3 regions of the Blautia sp. SC05B48 genome follow, and region 1 is predicted to be linked to each of the others. Evidence: riboswitches for the same ligand, from Rfam matches in the RefSeq annotation. Region 1 holds a riboswitch; each other region holds the start of a gene.

Region 1 (5,375 bases):
CGGTTTATGAGCTCTGGACCACAGAAGAGGTATATTCCAGAGAAGTGATCCGTGCTCATGCAGAAAAATGGCATGTATGCCCTTTTGAAATGTGTCTGGATCTCTCAATCTGGGTAGACGGGATCATCTGTGATTATAATTACGTGTTTGATCCCAATGTTCATCTGAAACGTTTTTTCGGGGAAAATATTTCCGGGGATCATATTTTTCTGATCGATGAGGCCCATAATCTGGTAGAACGTGGCAGAGAGATGTACAGTGCCGGTATTTCCCGTCGGAGTCTGGTCGCCCTTCGAAAGAAGATAAAAAAGCGTTTTTCAAAACTGGCCAGAACGCTGGACAAAGCAAATCGCCAGATGATGGAACTGGAAGAGAACCTTGCGGAAACGGGAAAAGGGTATCAGGTGCTGCCCAATCCCGGAGTACTGCCGATCACATTTCTTACAATATCAGGTGAACTGGAAGAAATCCTGGAGGAAAAAGAGCTGGAAGAAGAACTGCGCAGGGAAATCCTGGAATTTTATTTTATAGTGCGTGATTTTTTAAATGTTTCAGAACTGGTAGATGAAAATTATGTGGTGTATACCGAAAACCACGTGGAAGAAGGATTTCGCCTGAGATTGTTCTGTGTGAACCCGGCAGAAAATCTGGGAGAATACCTGAAAAAAGGGAGAAGTGCTATTTTCTTTTCAGCTACAATGTTTCCAATGCTCTATTACCGGGAGCTTTTGACAACAGACCGTGATGCCTATGGGATTTATGTGCAGTCTCCTTTCCCAAAAGAAAACCGCAGGATTCTTATCGGCAGCGATGTAAGCAGCCGGTATACCCGGAGAAATCGTGCAGAATACCGGAAGATCGCCGGATATATTGCCAGGTGTGTCTGGCAGAGGCCGGGAAATTATATGGTGTTTTTTCCGTCGTATCGTCTTATGGAAGACGTACTGCAGGTTTATGAGGAAGAATTTTCCGTAGACTGGGTGCGCTGCGTGTGTCAGACACCGGATATGACAGAAAAGGAACGGGAAGGATTTTTGGAGGAATTTCAGGAACGGGAAGGTACCCTGGTAGGGTTCTGTGTCCTTGGAGGGATTTTTTCCGAGGGTGTTGATCTGACAGGGGAAAGTCTGATCGGGGCAGTGATCGTAGGAACCGGACTTCCCCAGATCGGCAGTCAGCGTGAGATCCTGAAAGAGTATTACGATAAAAAGAATCACTGTGGTTTTGATTATGCATATCGCTATCCGGGTATGAACAAGGTGCTTCAGGCCGCCGGGCGCGTGATCCGCACAAAAGAGGATAAAGGCGTGATATTGCTTCTGGATGACCGCTTCTGGGACCGAGATTACCAGGAAATCTTTCCCCGGGAATGGCAGGACCGTACAGGCTGCAGGCTGGATACGGTAGAAGGCGCAGTGGAGACATTCTGGAAGAGGTTTACTTGACAGAACTGAGAAATCCGATATACTGATAGAGTCTTTATCTGGAAAATCGCTGGAGGAATGCGTGGATGCCGGATCAGGACAGGAAACTGTAAAACAGGATCATAAGAAAAGTGAAAGAAGTATATGAGACGAAAAAAAATATATAAAGTATTGGCATTTTGTCTGAGCACAGTGATGCTCGCACAGCCGGTTTTTGCGACAACAGTGCAGCAGACGGCACAGGGAAGCCTTGGTTCTGTTACGGAGGAGTCCCAGATACTTCCAATTCCCGGTGAAAGCGGGAAATATATTCTGAAAAGCAATGGCTTTTACTGCCTGAATGAAGATGGAACCAAAGAAAATACTCCGGCAGTGTATTATTTTGATCATTTTGAGATCGACGGAACGGTTTTTGATGGATATTATTATCACGACGAAAGCGGTAAGTTTACAGCGGGAAACTCGCATATGGTCCAGATCACCGATCTGAAGGCGCCGGCAAAAGACGGCAGCGGTGCGGAAGTTTCTTTTGACGGCTGTTATATGGTAAACAATCTGGGAAAGCTCAGCGCCTCTCCACAGGTACGTTATATGGATAATCTGGTGGTGGACAAAACAACGTACAACGGGCTGTATTATTTTGATGAATATGGAAAAATGGTTACGGATCCGGGTATCCATTATCTGGAAATGAATGCTGCAGGACAGATGTTTGACGGATATTATTATTTTGGCGGAGAAAACGGCGTTCTGCTCCAGGAAGAGGGAGAGACTCCGGAGGGATTTTCCGTTGATGCATCCGGAAAAGTCGAGACTAAAGATCTGGGAATGGATGGCCTTGAGAAACGGCTTGCGGATCTTCTTGGAACCTATGAGGGTACATGGAGCGTTTATGTAAAGGATCTGACCAGTGGTCAGGAGTTTGAACAGAACAGCCAGTCGCTGTACTCAGCCAGTCTGATCAAAGTGTTTGTCATGGCCCAGACCTATGCCAACATGGATACAGTCCTTCAGAGCGAAGCGGCAAAAATGAAAAAAGATGTTACAGATCCGTCCGTATCCACAAAGGTCAATGATCTTCTCTGGAATATGATCACAGTCAGTGACAATGAATCCTTTAATGAGCTGGTACGTCTGCAGACAGCATCGGGTGTTTTTAAGGACGGAGCGCAGGCTGTAAATGGATTTCTTGCGGAACAGAAATTTGCAGATACTTCCGTTCAGCACATCTTAAGCCCGTCCTCGTCAAAGGACGTCGGCCTCGGCGGCAGGAACACCACTTCCGTAAAAGACTGCGCAGAGCTTCTTTTCCGGATCTATAAAGGAGAATGTGTATCGAAAGAAGCTTCGGAGGCTATGCGTAATCTGCTTCTGAACCAGCAGGTTACTACTAAGATCCCCAGCGGGATATCTGCGTCCGTGGAAATTGCAAATAAGACTGGAGAAACGGATACGGACCAGCATGATATCGCCATTGTATATGGAAAAAAGACTACATATATCCTCTGTGTGATGTCAGAAGACTGTAAACCTGGGGACGCAGTTTCGCATATCCGGGATATTTCCGGTATTGTTTATAATTATCTGAATATGGACCTTGACCAGGGGTGATCTGTGAGTTAGAATAAAAAACAGCTGAGCAAGATCCTGATGGATATTTCCGACAGAGAAGTATCCGAAATGTTCGTGAAAGGAGAATTCTATTATGAAGACAGTACATACAGACAAAGCACCTGCAGCAATCGGACCATACTCCCAGGCTATTATCCATGGAGATACGCTTTACACATCCGGTCAGATCCCGGTGGATCCGGCAACCGGAGAGGTAGTTGGAACAACCATCGAGGAGCAGGCTGACCGTGTTATGAAGAATCTCGGAGCAGTTCTGGAAGCTGCCGGTTCCAGCTATGAGAATGCAGTCAAGACAGTATGCTTCCTTGCAGATATGAACGATTTTGCGGCATTTAATGAAGTATATGCCAAATATTTCGTAAATAAACCTGCACGTTCCTGTGTTGCAGTCAAGACACTGCCAAAGAACGTTCTCTGCGAGGTAGAAGTGATCGCAGCAATCTGATGATTTGATAAAAAATCCCTGTTGTCTGATTTCAGTCAGACAGCGGGGATTTTTTTCGTGGGGATAAAGTATTTTTCTCTGTTCTGGAGTGCACTCCTTTTTTGTTTTCAGGTGTTGAAACGGTAATATTTTTCTTGTGTACAGTAGAGCGCTATAGTATAATAAGACCAGTTTTTTGGTATACGTGTAAAAGCTATAATAAGGATGATCGGCAAACCAGATGAAAATCTGGGACGCAAAGCTACAGGGCCTGTAAAATGGCAGCCAGTTGCATGAAATGACGTGCACTGTCTGTGAGACGGTGCTTTTTTATGGTGTTATTCGGTTATGAACAAGCAGCGAAGCGGATTGCGAATATCCGCTGTGATCGAAAGTCATTCTTATGGACATTATGATGCCGGTAATGAATGGTTATGAAGTTGCAAAGACAATACCGATCATTGCAATGACAGCAAATGCATTCACGGAGGACAGAATAAGAGCAAAAAAAGCAGGGATGGATGAACATATTGTTAAGCCTGTTGATCTGGGATTACTGATAAAAGTAATTCATAAATTGGTGGAATGTAATTGATGTAGCAATGATAAATAAGCAGTGAAACATAATAGGAGGACAAAATTATGACAATACAGGAATGCTATGAAGCTATCGGAGGAAATTATGAAGATGTTTTAGGACGCCTTCGAAGCGAAGCACTGATTCGGAAATTTACATTAAAGTTCCTTGAGGATCAGAGTTACCCGCAGTTAAAACTGGCATTGAAGAATAGAAATTATGAAGATGCTTTCCGCAGTGCACACACATTGAAAGGGGTTTGTCAGAATCTTTCTTTTGACCGTCTGTATGAGGTTAGTAATGAGTTAACAGAACTTTTGAGAGATAGAACCGGAGCGCAGCCGGGGATATCGGAGGCAATGGAAAAAGTAACAGAAGTATATGAAATGATGATTGAAGAAATAAAGAAGGGACTGTCGAATTAAGTGATGCGACACGACTTTCTGTTTATGACCGGGTGTCCGGAATATCATAAAACCCACATGGATAAAGGAAATAAAAAATATGGATAAAAGACAAAAGATCCTGATCGTAGACGATTCAGAATTTAACAGGGATATGTTGAAGGAGATTCTCAGAGAAACTTATAATTACCTGGAAGCTGAAAATGGAAATCAGGCAATTCAGATTATGGGAGAAAATCCGGGAATCGATCTGATGCTTTTAGATATCAATATGCCACAGATGAATGGTTTTGAAGTTCTGAAATGGATGAACCAAAGTCGGTGTATAGATGAAACTCCGGTAATCATGATATCTTCTGAAGATGCTGTTGATACGATGCGTAAGGCATATGAGCTGGGAATCACGGATTATATCACACGACCGTTTGATTCTGTGATTGTAAAGAAAAGAGTTCAGAATACCCTTGGACTCTATATGAAGCAAAAGCATCTGATCAATGTGGTTTATGATCAGGTTTACGAAAAAGAAGAAAATAATAATATTATGATCCGGATTCTGAGTAATGTATTGGGATCACGTAACAGTGAGAGCAGAGAACACATCCTGCATATTAAAACAGCAACGGAAATGATGCTGAGACAACTGGTAAAAATAACAGATGCTTATCCTATGACAGAGGCAGATATTTCTTTGATCACAACAGCATCTTCTCTTCATGATATTGGTAAGATCCGTATTTCGGAAGAAATTCTGAACAAACCCGGCAGACTTACCGATGAAGAATTCAAGATTATGAAAACTCATAGTGAGCTTGGTGCAGATATGATCCGGGATATGCATTTCCCAAAAGACAATTCATTGGTACGTGCTTCATGGGAAATCTGCAGATGGCATCATGAAAGATGGGATGGAA
Region 2 (5,375 bases), 390 kb from region 1:
CCTTTATTTACCGTTTGTTCTATCTCCACTTTTACTGTTCAACCTCTATATAATCTTCCGGTGCTGACGGCTGCTGTCCTTTTGACATTGCTTCGATCCATGCACTTGATAATGTTGTATCTTTAAGCTGCTCAATCTCACATTTCGGATTTATTTTTTTCAAAACAGACATTGTGGTGTCTGTAAGAAGAATCGAGTATTCCTTTTCTTTGTCTATTTTCTTATCATTAACTGTCAAGTCCTTTAATGAAAATCCACTTTCCTCTTGATTGACGATAATTTTCATACCGGATGCAATTGGTAATTCGTATTTATTGGTTACATAAAAATTCTCATCAGCATCGGCGAGATAATTTTCCACGAGTTCACAAACCTGTTTACCATTAATTTTCGCAACATATAATGCTGTATCTGAACTCTTCGCTGTCATCATGCCAACCCGTCTACTGGTGCATTCTCCTTTGTACATAGAAGACGTGAAATAATAATATGGTGCCAGAGCCAGCTGTGCATCATTTTCTTCTCTAATCGTAGTTAAAATGGAAGATGCTGCATCACGGCCATTTCTATCGTTCAGTGAAATGGAATATTCATTTTCAAAATTCACCGTTGCTTTTTCTTCTGGATCTTTACGATTCATTGCACTACAAAAAGTATCATAAGCCTGTGTTTCATCCATTTCCCCTGACAGTAATCCGTGAACAGCCTCAAGACTTGCATCAAATGATTTTTGAGCGGAATACCGGATATAAACAGCATTATTATTAATTTCCTCTTCCAGTCCAGGCACATCCTGCATCATGGTTGGAACATCTGTATTCAATGAAATAACACCGCTTCCATCCGCAATCAGCTTTTGCCCCTCTTCTGAAATCATACAATCCAGCACATCCAGTGCAGTATCCAGTTTCTCCCGGTCTTTTTCCAGGTTTTTGTTAAATGCAATGTTTAAGGACGGAGTCATGTACACATAGGATTCATCCGATGTCTGTGAAAAGTAAGGAATACGGATCAGATCCGCATCCATCTGTTTCTGCAGCTGCTGCATAACCGTCGGATGTCCATGAAACATTGCTGATTTTCCCTCGACAAACATCTGGATTCCTGTATCGACGTCAATATTGATATCTTCTTTACCAAAGTGCGAGTCCTTAAGAAACTGACTGGTTTCTGAAAAAATACGTTTCCATAATGTATCATCAAACTTTACTTCATCCGCTGCAGTCTCTGCACCGTTTCGCCATTCAATACCATCCAGGCTTGTAAACTCACCGATTGCCGCTGCCTGGATGATTTCATTATTAGACCAGTCTTCACCAAGATCCATGGAATACGGTTTTATGCCATTATCATAAAACTGCTGACAGGCCTGTACATATTCCTCATAATTTTCTGGAATATTTACGCCATACTGATCAAACAGTGTTTTGTTGGCAATGATCGTCTGCGGAATACCACAGATTGGCAGCCACTGGATTTCATCCTCCGCATTCTTATAATATTGCACCGCATAGGAATAATACTTGGAAACAACATCATAAGAAGCAAAATCCATAAGATAAGGCTGTAAGTCCTGTGCATCTGTTCCAGAAAATCGCCGTACTGTTATGATATCCGGTAATTCATCATGTTCTTTAAAATAACTGTATAAATCGGTATCATTGTTCCCAATAATAAATTCAATATCCTGATCTGGGAACTGTTCATGGATATAGGGTGCAATATTTTTCATCAAACGATTTTCCCACAGATAAACGGTAAGATGATCATCATTTTTAGATACTTCTTTCTTTGACTGTCCACATCCAGACAAGACAGCAGTTGCTACAAGTACACCTGACACCACTGCTGTCAGACAACTTTTTACCTTTTTCATACTTTTATTTTCCTTATTCTTTCCTGATAAAATCATTATTGTTACGTCTATGAAATAACATCGTTAAAAAAGCACTGTCAGACAGACAGTGCACCCCATTTCATGCAACTGGCTGCCATTTTACAGGCCCTGTAGCTTTGCGTCCCAGACTTTCATCTGGTTTGCCGATTTCCTTATTATAGCTTTAATCTTATGCCCAAAATTGATTTTATTATACTTTAACGTTCAATTATACACAAGAAAAATTTACCGTTTTAGCACCCGAAAAACAAAAAAGAACAGCCGATACATATACTCGAACTGTTCTCCTACTTTCGAAATCCATGAAGCATTGACATTACTGTTTCCTGCTCATTTGTATTCAGATTGTTCCATATCCTTAAAACTTCCTCCCGCTCTTCTGTCAGATCTTCCATATACTTCTGATACTCTTCATTACCTTTTCCTTGCTGATAACTGTTCCAACTTTCATCTGTCAATTTCATTTCATTCTGCATTTTTAACAAATGTAGCAAGAATTCTCCCACCTCTTCAGGTGGTGAGATGAATTGCACATCTGGGCATATCTGCTCAAAAAATCCCTATAGTACAAAAGAAACACTTGTTCTCCACCCCCTGATGTAGTATACTAAAAAAGAACAATTAGTTCATAAATACATATCAGTCGATAAAAGAAAATGAATGATAAATATAATGGAATTAGACAATAATTCCCATTCAGTATTTCTACTATACTATCACCTGGTGATGGTTATAAAATACAGAAGGTGAGAAGAATGAACCGCGCCGTAAAAATAAGGATCTATCCAAATAAAGAGCAGAGAGTTCAGATAGAGAAAACAATCGGCTGCAGCCGCTTTATCTATAACCAGATGCTCGCGGACAAGATCAGCTATTACCAGAAAGAAAAAAAGATGCTCCGGAACACACCGGCCGGATATAAAAAGGAATATCCATGGCTGAAAGAGGTGGATTCCCTTGCCCTGGCGAATGCGCAGCTGCATCTGGAAAGTGCGTTCCGGAAGTTTTTTCGGGAACCAGCCTGCGGATTTCCACGTTATAAATCAAAGAAGCATGCAAGAAATTCATATACGACCAATGCACTAAACGGAAATATCCTTTTGCAGGATACCCATCTGAAACTTCCAAAGATGTCCGTCATAAGGATAAAACTTCACCGTCAGATTCCATCAGACTGGAAACTGAAGTCTGTAACTGTGAGCCGTGAGCCATCCGGGAAATATTTTGCCAGCCTTTTGTTCTGCTGTGAGGACCAAACAGTGGAAAAAAGACCGGCAGAGAGATTTCTTGGGATCGATTTTGCCGTGCAGGGAATGTGTGTATTTTCTACAGGAGAAAGAGCCGGGTACCCTATGTTTTACAGAAAAGCAGAGAAAAAACTTGCAAGAGAACAGAGAAAGCTCTCCCACTGTGAAAAAGAAAGCCGGAACTATCAGAAACAGAAAAAAAGGGTAGCTTTATGTCATGAAAAGATAAAGAACCAGAGAAAAGATTTCCAGCATAAGCTCAGTAGGGAGCTTGCGGAAAGATATGATGCAGTATGTGTGGAAGATCTGAATATGAAGGGAATGTCCGGAGGGCTGCACCTTGGGAAAGGTGTGCAGGATAACGGGTATGGGCAGTTTCTGTTCATGCTGGGATACAAGCTGGAAGAATGTGGAAAACATCTTATAAAAGTAGACCGTTATTTTGCATCCAGCAAGATCTGCAGTGTGTGCGGACATAAGAAAAAGGAACTGGCATTGTCGGATAGAATGTATGTTTGTGAATGTGGAAATAGGATGGACCGGGATGTGAATGCAGCAGTCAACATCCGTGAAGAAGGAAAAAGAATCTATAAAGAATGTGCCTGACGGCACAAGAAAAAATTCCGTAACCGGATAAACATAAAAAACAAAACCGCGGGACACGCGGGGATAGCCTGTTTTAGCTTTGCCCTAAAGGGCAATCGAGCAGGAAGCCCCCACTTCAAAATCGTAAGATTTAAGTGGTGGGAGCATGTCACTTTGATATGAAAAATGAGCAGTAATACTGCTGATGCTACCTGTCCAATTACAGTTGCGTAGGCTGCGCCTTTCACTCCCATTTCCGGGCAAGGTCCAATACCGTAGATCATGATCGGATCAAGGATGATATTTACAACCGCTCCAACCACCTGACCAATTGTGGAATAAAGAGAACAGCCTGTTGCCTGGAGTAACTTTTCAAATAGAGAAAAGAAAATAATACCAAAAGAAATTACGCAACATATCCTCAGATAGCTGACCCCCATCTCAAGTACTTCTGTATCTACTGTCTGCGATGAAATATATGCTTTCACCCCAAAGATACCAAACAATAAGCAAACCGCATAAATGATCACTCCCAGAAACAGACTGCTTCCGTCAGCCCCTCCGACTTCATAAAGAAGAGTTCGTTTCCTGCTCAGGTTTCTCGATTCTGAGCATGCGATATCCGATTCCTATGTGTGTCTGGATATATTGTACACCGTTTTTTTCAGGCTCCAGTTTTTTCCGCAGTGTTGCCATAAAGACCCTGAGAGAAGCAACATCGTTTTCCGAGCAGCGTCCCCATATCTGCTGAGTAATATATGTATGTGTCAATACTTTTCCAATATTACGGGATAAAAGGCAGAGCAGCTTATACTCAATGGGCGTCAGATGCAGTTCTCTATCCTTCAGGAATGTGCAGCCAGCCGTGTAATCTATCTTTAATCCACCATTTTCAAAAACAGAGGTTTCCGGCTGTTTTCCTGCCTGCGTTATGGCAAGCCGCCTTTGACTGACACGGATACGCGCAAGTAATTCTTCTACTGAAAATGGTTTTGTGATATAATCATCTGCACCCGCATCCAGTGCCTCTATTTTGTCCATATCTTCACTTCTGGCACTGATCACGATAATAGGCATATTCGACCAGGTACGGATTTTTTTTATTACCTCTACTCCTTCCATATCAGGAAGACCAAGATCCAGAAGAACGATATCCGGATTGTGTGATGAAGCCTCCAAAATGGCTGAAGCCCCATTTTCTGCAGCCAGATATTTATAGTCATGTGTTTTTAATGTGGTAACGATCAGGTTCCGTATGGGTCTGTCATCCTCAACCACCAGAATTAATGTCTTATTCATTTAATGTCACCTCGCTTAATGGTAAAGTAAAAGTAAAATTACATCCATGCGGAGCATGATCCGAAAGAACCAGGGTTCCATCGTGAGCTTCTATGATAGAGCGGCAAAGTGCCAGGCCAAGCCCCAGACTCCGTTGGCTGTCTGCAACGGTTGTTTTCCCTGTATAAAACATCTCAAAAATATGCGGCTTCATTTCATCCGGAATTCCGGGGCCGTTATCTTCCACGCTTATCTGTGCTTTCCCGGCTTTTTTAACCCCCCGAATGCTGATGACAGAGCCTGACGGCGTATATTTTATCGCATTATCGATCAAATTTACCAGAACCTGTATAATAAGATGCACGTCC
Region 3 (5,375 bases), 1.1 Mb from region 1:
TTACATTGACAGATTATCAGATTGTTAATGGATGTCAAACTAGTCATGTTATATTTAATAATAAAGATGATATAATAAATGGATTGCAGTTACCGATAAAATTAATAGAAACAGAAGATGATGAAACTGTAAACAGAATAATAAAGGCAACAAACCGTCAAACAGAGGTATCTGATGAACAGTTAATAGCATTAAACGAATTTCATAGAAAATTGGAAGCATTTTATGGAACATTTACGGGAGCCAATCGCCTCTATTACGAGAGAAGGTCCAAGCAATATAATTATGGAACAGATATTGAAAAAGTGCGTATTGTTTCTATAAGTACTCAAATTAAAGCGGTTGCATCTATGTTTTACGATAAACCACATTTAGCTAGTAGATATTATGGTCGTTTGTTAAAAGCAATAGATGGAATTTTTAATGAGGGACATCAGCTATTGCCATATTATACTTGTGCATTTACATTATATCGTTTGGAATTTCTATTTAGAAATAAAAGCATTCCTGCGCAATATAGAAAATTTAAATATTTTATATTAATGCTGATTAAATACGATTTAGCTGATGATAAAATTCCTGAAATGAATGCAAATAAGATGAATAAGTTTTGCGAGAAAATTTTAGTTATAGCATCGGATAATTCGAAATTAACAGACGAAGTAAATAAATTAACGCAATTAATTGATAAGCATGTAACAGATATCACTAGTGCAGAATCTACTAAAACAGCTACTTTGGTAGAAAATTTGAAAACGGAATTTGTAATTAAATGATGAAAGAATAAATCCACCTGTCGATAAGTTGAAACAGGTGGATTTTTTTCTGTTTAAATATTATCAATTGTCTGCAAATATTCCTTAAAAATTGGCCTAAGTGTCTGTACCCAGCCGTAGAGCGTTCGCTGTGGCTTATGCAGGATTGCAGAGGCTTCTTTTAGGGTAAATTCTTGTCCTAGGAGTTTAATTAATTCTATATATCTGTTATACTTGGGATAGTTCTTTTGAATGTAGCTGATCCATCCGGTGAGTAGTTCCTGGTAGTGGTCAGTATAGTTGATGTCACGGGTGGACACTGGCTCGTAGGAATCGGTGTTTCCGTCATTATCCGTGACGGATAATGTTGAAAAGCAGGTTTTTCCTTTCAGAAGATTGAACTTATTGTTGTACGGACAGGCAGTACAGCTGTTAGATAAGGTTTTGGGCTGCCCGTTGTCCGGAGTGTATGAGGGGTTGGGGATTCTGATGAGGCAGAATCTTGCTTTTCCGTTTTGACCGCTGACGATACAGCGGTTTTCTATTCTGTAATGATGCTCCTGCATCCATTGTTCTCGTTTGAAAACATCATAGGCTTTTTATTGACTTCCAGTTTGAGGGCGGGAACCATTTTGCCTTCTATGCACATCTTAGAGAGCATGGCGCGGATCTGTCCTGATCAGAACAGGACTGAAATTGGCGGATGCCTTCTTCATCTGTTTCAAAGAGTACAAAATATTTCTTTTCGTCGGCTGTTTCCTGGGATTTTTTTGCCATAGGGGACTCCTTTCGTGACGATTGCCGAAAGGGGGATGCACATGGCAGTGCCGGATCTCGGATAGAAGAGGCGAAAAAAGCGCACAAAAAAAGAGGTCAGGCACAGGAATTTCTGACGGGTCTGTTAGGACAGATCAGAAAATATGTGCATCCTCCTGCTTTTGCGCGCTTGGATTAAAGCAATCAGATTTATTTGTTGTAGAGAAGAATAAATTATACAATTTTTAATTGTCATCATAGTAGAATTAAGTTCTGCGATAGCAAAGTTTTAATACATAGATATGCAAATCATTCATTTTGGGACTTCAATGAAGGTTGTGCGCTCATGTCAAATGAAATAGTAAGTCATTATCGGATAAAGATATTCAGTTGATGACATTGAGCTTGAACTCTTCCTGATACAAGCAGGTCCTCACCCACTGCTTATTGCTTTTCGCAACCTCCACAGGGGAGTTACTTGATTCGGTTAAAATATATGTAAATTTTCCACCAAAATATTATTGACGTAAGAAAAACCACATGGTATTTTATTTTTGGAAAAAATGAAAATTATTTTAAAGGCAAACCTGTTGAAAGGCAGGGCCGCAAAGCCAGAAGGGACTAAAGTCAGAAAGTTTGACCATGTCAGCCGGTTGCCACTGTTTCCATATCATCATAATATATGGAAAAGATGTTTGAACAGGAGAGATTCCGATACCTTTTATACTATATAGATGTGTGATTTTAAAGAATATAGTAGGGACACTGGCAGATTTTGGCAGATGTCCTTTTTGTATGCAAAAATGGGTAACAAAACTAGCAGGGACAGGTTTTCTGTATACAGATAAAAGCAGGATGAAGAAGGCATAAGACGGAGAGAGGACTTTTATAAAATGAAAAATTATGAAGACAAAATATATTCCTTAGGTGAGACTGTAACGGGGCAGACACAGGCCATGTCACAGGCCGTACAGAAAACACTGGAAAATAATGGCGGGGTAGGTATAATGACAGGATCTTATGACCAAAACCTGTCTATTTTGTCTGTGGATAATCTGCTGTTGCATAGTACAGGATATACATTCGATACTTTCATGGAACAGACAAAAGGCTCATTGAGAAACTTCTTTTATGACGAGGAAGATATACTGGAGCGAGACCGTTTTTTGCAGCTTCACGGAACAGGGGAAGCACAGATCCTTGCAGCAGACGGTACAGTGAATAATGTACGGCTTTGTAAAGAGGATGCGACAGATGAGGCGGGCAGACAGATCTGGGTTATGTCCGTACAGGTCAACTGGGATCATATAAATTTGGCACTGCTCAATGAGGCTATCTGTTCCGGCTTCTGGTATTTTGACTGTGACGAAAACAGTGAGATTGTGAATGCAAACTGGAGTCATGAATTTCGAAAAATGCTTGGCTATCATGACACCCTGGACTTTCCGAATAAACTGGAATCCTGGTCAGATCTTCTGCATCCACAGGATAAAGAAAGAGTAATGGTGCAGCTTCAGGCGGCAATTAAGGATAAGACGAACCAGATAAAATACCAGGTAGAGTATCGTATGAGAATGAAGGATAATCAATACCAGTGGTTTCGGGCATCGGCAGAAGTAATACGCCGTCTGGATGGTTCTGCCAGCAGGATTGCCGGGATTTTTATTAACATTGATGGGGAGAAAAAAGAAATCATGCAGGCACAAAAATCTGCTGCTTTCCACCGGGCTTTTACGAAAGCAGATTTGTGCGAGTATTATGTGAATCTGGAAGCGAATACTTTTGATACCTTTAAGGTTGAACCGTCCCTGATGACCGTCTTTGAACAGAGTCATACGTGGGATGAATTGATCCGGCATTTTGTGGATTCCTATGTTGTGGAGACAGATAAGAAGGCGGTATCCTCTTTTTACGACCGTGGTTATATTGCAGAAAGGCTGAAGGGGCTGGAAACCGAATTGGCTTTAGAGTGCCGTATCACTCTGAATGGAGAAGAACGATGGGTCCGCAATGTGGTCATACGTGGCGAAATAGAGGATTCAGAATATGCCATGATCTTTCTGCGTGATATCACAGAGACAAAGGTAGAGAGCGCACGGCATCTGCAGATGGCAGCAGATAATGCTTCCATGGAGCAGCTGATCCAGAGCATAGTGCGTCTGGTTGACCGCTTTGTTGTCTGTGATCTGGAAAATGACAGATATGAATTCTACAATCTGAATGGACAGATGATATATAAACCTCTGGGATTTTATCATGATTTTCAGATGCAGGTTCTTGAAAAATATAAGACACTGGAACCATTGGAAGCTATAGATATCCTGATAGCCCCGGATAATATTCGGAAAAAACTGAAAAGTGAAAATGATATTTATAAGTTTGAGTATTGCAGCCTGGATGAAAAGACTTATAAAATCGCTTCTTATATTCCCTTGGAATGGAAGAATGGAAAGCTGGAAAAGGTATTGCTGGCATCCATGGATGTGACACAGGAGAAGAAAGCAGAGATTGAATCCCGTCAGGCACTGAAAGAGGCTTACCGGTCCGCAGAAAATGCAAATCGTGCGAAAACAGAATTCCTTTCCAATATGTCCCATGATATCCGGACACCAATGAATGCGATTGTGGGTCTGACAGCAATCGCAGGAGCAAATGTTGAGAGCCAGGACAGAGTCATTGAATGCCTCGGCAAGATCACAGAATCAAGCCGCCATCTGCTGGGGCTGATCAATGAAGTATTGGATATGGCACGCATTGAAAGTGGAAAAATGACACTGGCACAGGAAGATTTCAATCTGTCAGAGCTGGTAGATAATCTTATTACACTTACGAAACCGGTGCTTGATGAACATAAACATAATTTTGATATACACATCAATCATATTGAACATGAGGCTGTCTGTGGTGACAGCTTGAGGATTCAGCAGGTATTTGTGAATCTGATGAGTAATGCGATCAAGTATACACCGGATGGCGGGAATATTATTTTTTCCATAGAGGAAAAGCCAAATGGATTTTCAGAACTTGGATGCTATGAATTTACGATTGAGGATAATGGGATCGGTATGTCACCGGAATTCCAGAAAATCATGTTTGAGCCGTTCAGCCGCGCGGATGACCACCGGACAACCAGAGTCCAGGGAACTGGTCTGGGAATGGCAATCAGCAGAAATATTGTGAACCTGATGAATGGCACTATTAAAGTGGACAGTACCTTGCACAAGGGAACTAAAATCACAGTAACAATTTATCTGGAGCTTCAGGAAAAAGAAAAAGAACAGGACAGAGATCTGATGAATCTGCCGGTCCTGGTTGTGGATGATGATAGGACATGCTGTGAAAGTACAGTTGCAACATTAAAGGAAATCGGTATTATGGGTGAATGGGTTCTCTCTGGCAGGGAAGCGGTTGAGCGCTGTTATGCACGGCATGAGTTGAAAGATGATTACTTTGCTGTTATTTTAGACTGGAAGATGCCGGAGATGGATGGTATAGAAACTGCCAGACAGATCCGGAAACGGATAGGAAAAGAGATCCCCATCATTGTACTGACATCCTATGAATTCAGCGAAATTGAAGAAGAAGCAAAGGCTGCAGGTGTAGATGCTTTTATTGCAAAACCGCTGTTCCGTTCCAGGCTGACGGCAACACTGCGGCAGTTTACTTCAGGAAGAAAAGAAAAAACAGCAAGAAATTATCTGGAGAAGCTGTCAGAATCAGACTACACGGGAAAAAGGATTCTGCTGGTTGAGGATAATGAGTTGAACAGAGAAATTGCTGGTGAAATTTTGCAGATGACAGGTGCAAAAGTGGAAACGGCAGAAAATGGGAAAATTGCAGTTGAAAAAGTGGAAGCTTCTCCGG

Evidence for each region. Region 1 has a riboswitch for cyclic di-GMP ahead of EYS05_RS00190 (response regulator). Riboswitches for the same ligand answer to the same signal wherever they lie in the genome.
Region 2: linked by a shared signal. The riboswitch ahead of EYS05_RS01855 (ABC transporter substrate-binding protein) and the one ahead of EYS05_RS00190 (response regulator) in region 1 are both predicted to bind cyclic di-GMP.
Region 3: linked by a shared signal. The riboswitch ahead of EYS05_RS12335 (hybrid sensor histidine kinase/response regulator) and the one ahead of EYS05_RS00190 (response regulator) in region 1 are both predicted to bind cyclic di-GMP.

The regions. Positions count from the first base shown of each region.
Region 1 covers NZ_CP040518.1:37,308-42,682, reverse strand. The annotation lists gene EYS05_RS00205 (ATP-dependent DNA helicase) at 1-1,445, shown strand, start outside; gene EYS05_RS00200 (serine hydrolase) at 1,569-3,035, shown strand; gene EYS05_RS00195 (RidA family protein) at 3,130-3,501, shown strand; cyclic di-GMP riboswitch class I at 3,702-3,777, shown strand; partial or broken gene EYS05_RS00190 (response regulator) at 3,875-4,075, shown strand; gene EYS05_RS00185 (Hpt domain-containing protein) at 4,123-4,482, shown strand; gene EYS05_RS00180 (response regulator) at 4,562-5,375, shown strand, end outside.
Region 2 covers NZ_CP040518.1:424,637-430,011, forward strand. The annotation lists gene EYS05_RS01855 (ABC transporter substrate-binding protein) at 32-1,876, opposite strand; cyclic di-GMP riboswitch class I at 1,977-2,052, opposite strand; gene EYS05_RS01860 (hypothetical protein) at 2,185-2,361, opposite strand; partial or broken gene EYS05_RS01865 (IS200/IS605 family transposase) at 2,570-2,644, shown strand; gene EYS05_RS01870 (RNA-guided endonuclease TnpB family protein) at 2,653-3,750, shown strand; partial or broken gene EYS05_RS17960 (MATE family efflux transporter) at 3,900-4,280, opposite strand; gene EYS05_RS01880 (response regulator) at 4,297-5,028, opposite strand; gene EYS05_RS01885 (ATP-binding protein) at 5,021-5,375, opposite strand, start outside.
Region 3 covers NZ_CP040518.1:2,666,340-2,671,714, forward strand. The annotation lists gene EYS05_RS12325 (AIPR family protein) at 1-776, shown strand, start outside; gene EYS05_RS12330 (hypothetical protein) at 830-1,321, opposite strand; cyclic di-GMP riboswitch class I at 2,082-2,172, shown strand; gene EYS05_RS12335 (hybrid sensor histidine kinase/response regulator) at 2,405-5,375, shown strand, end outside.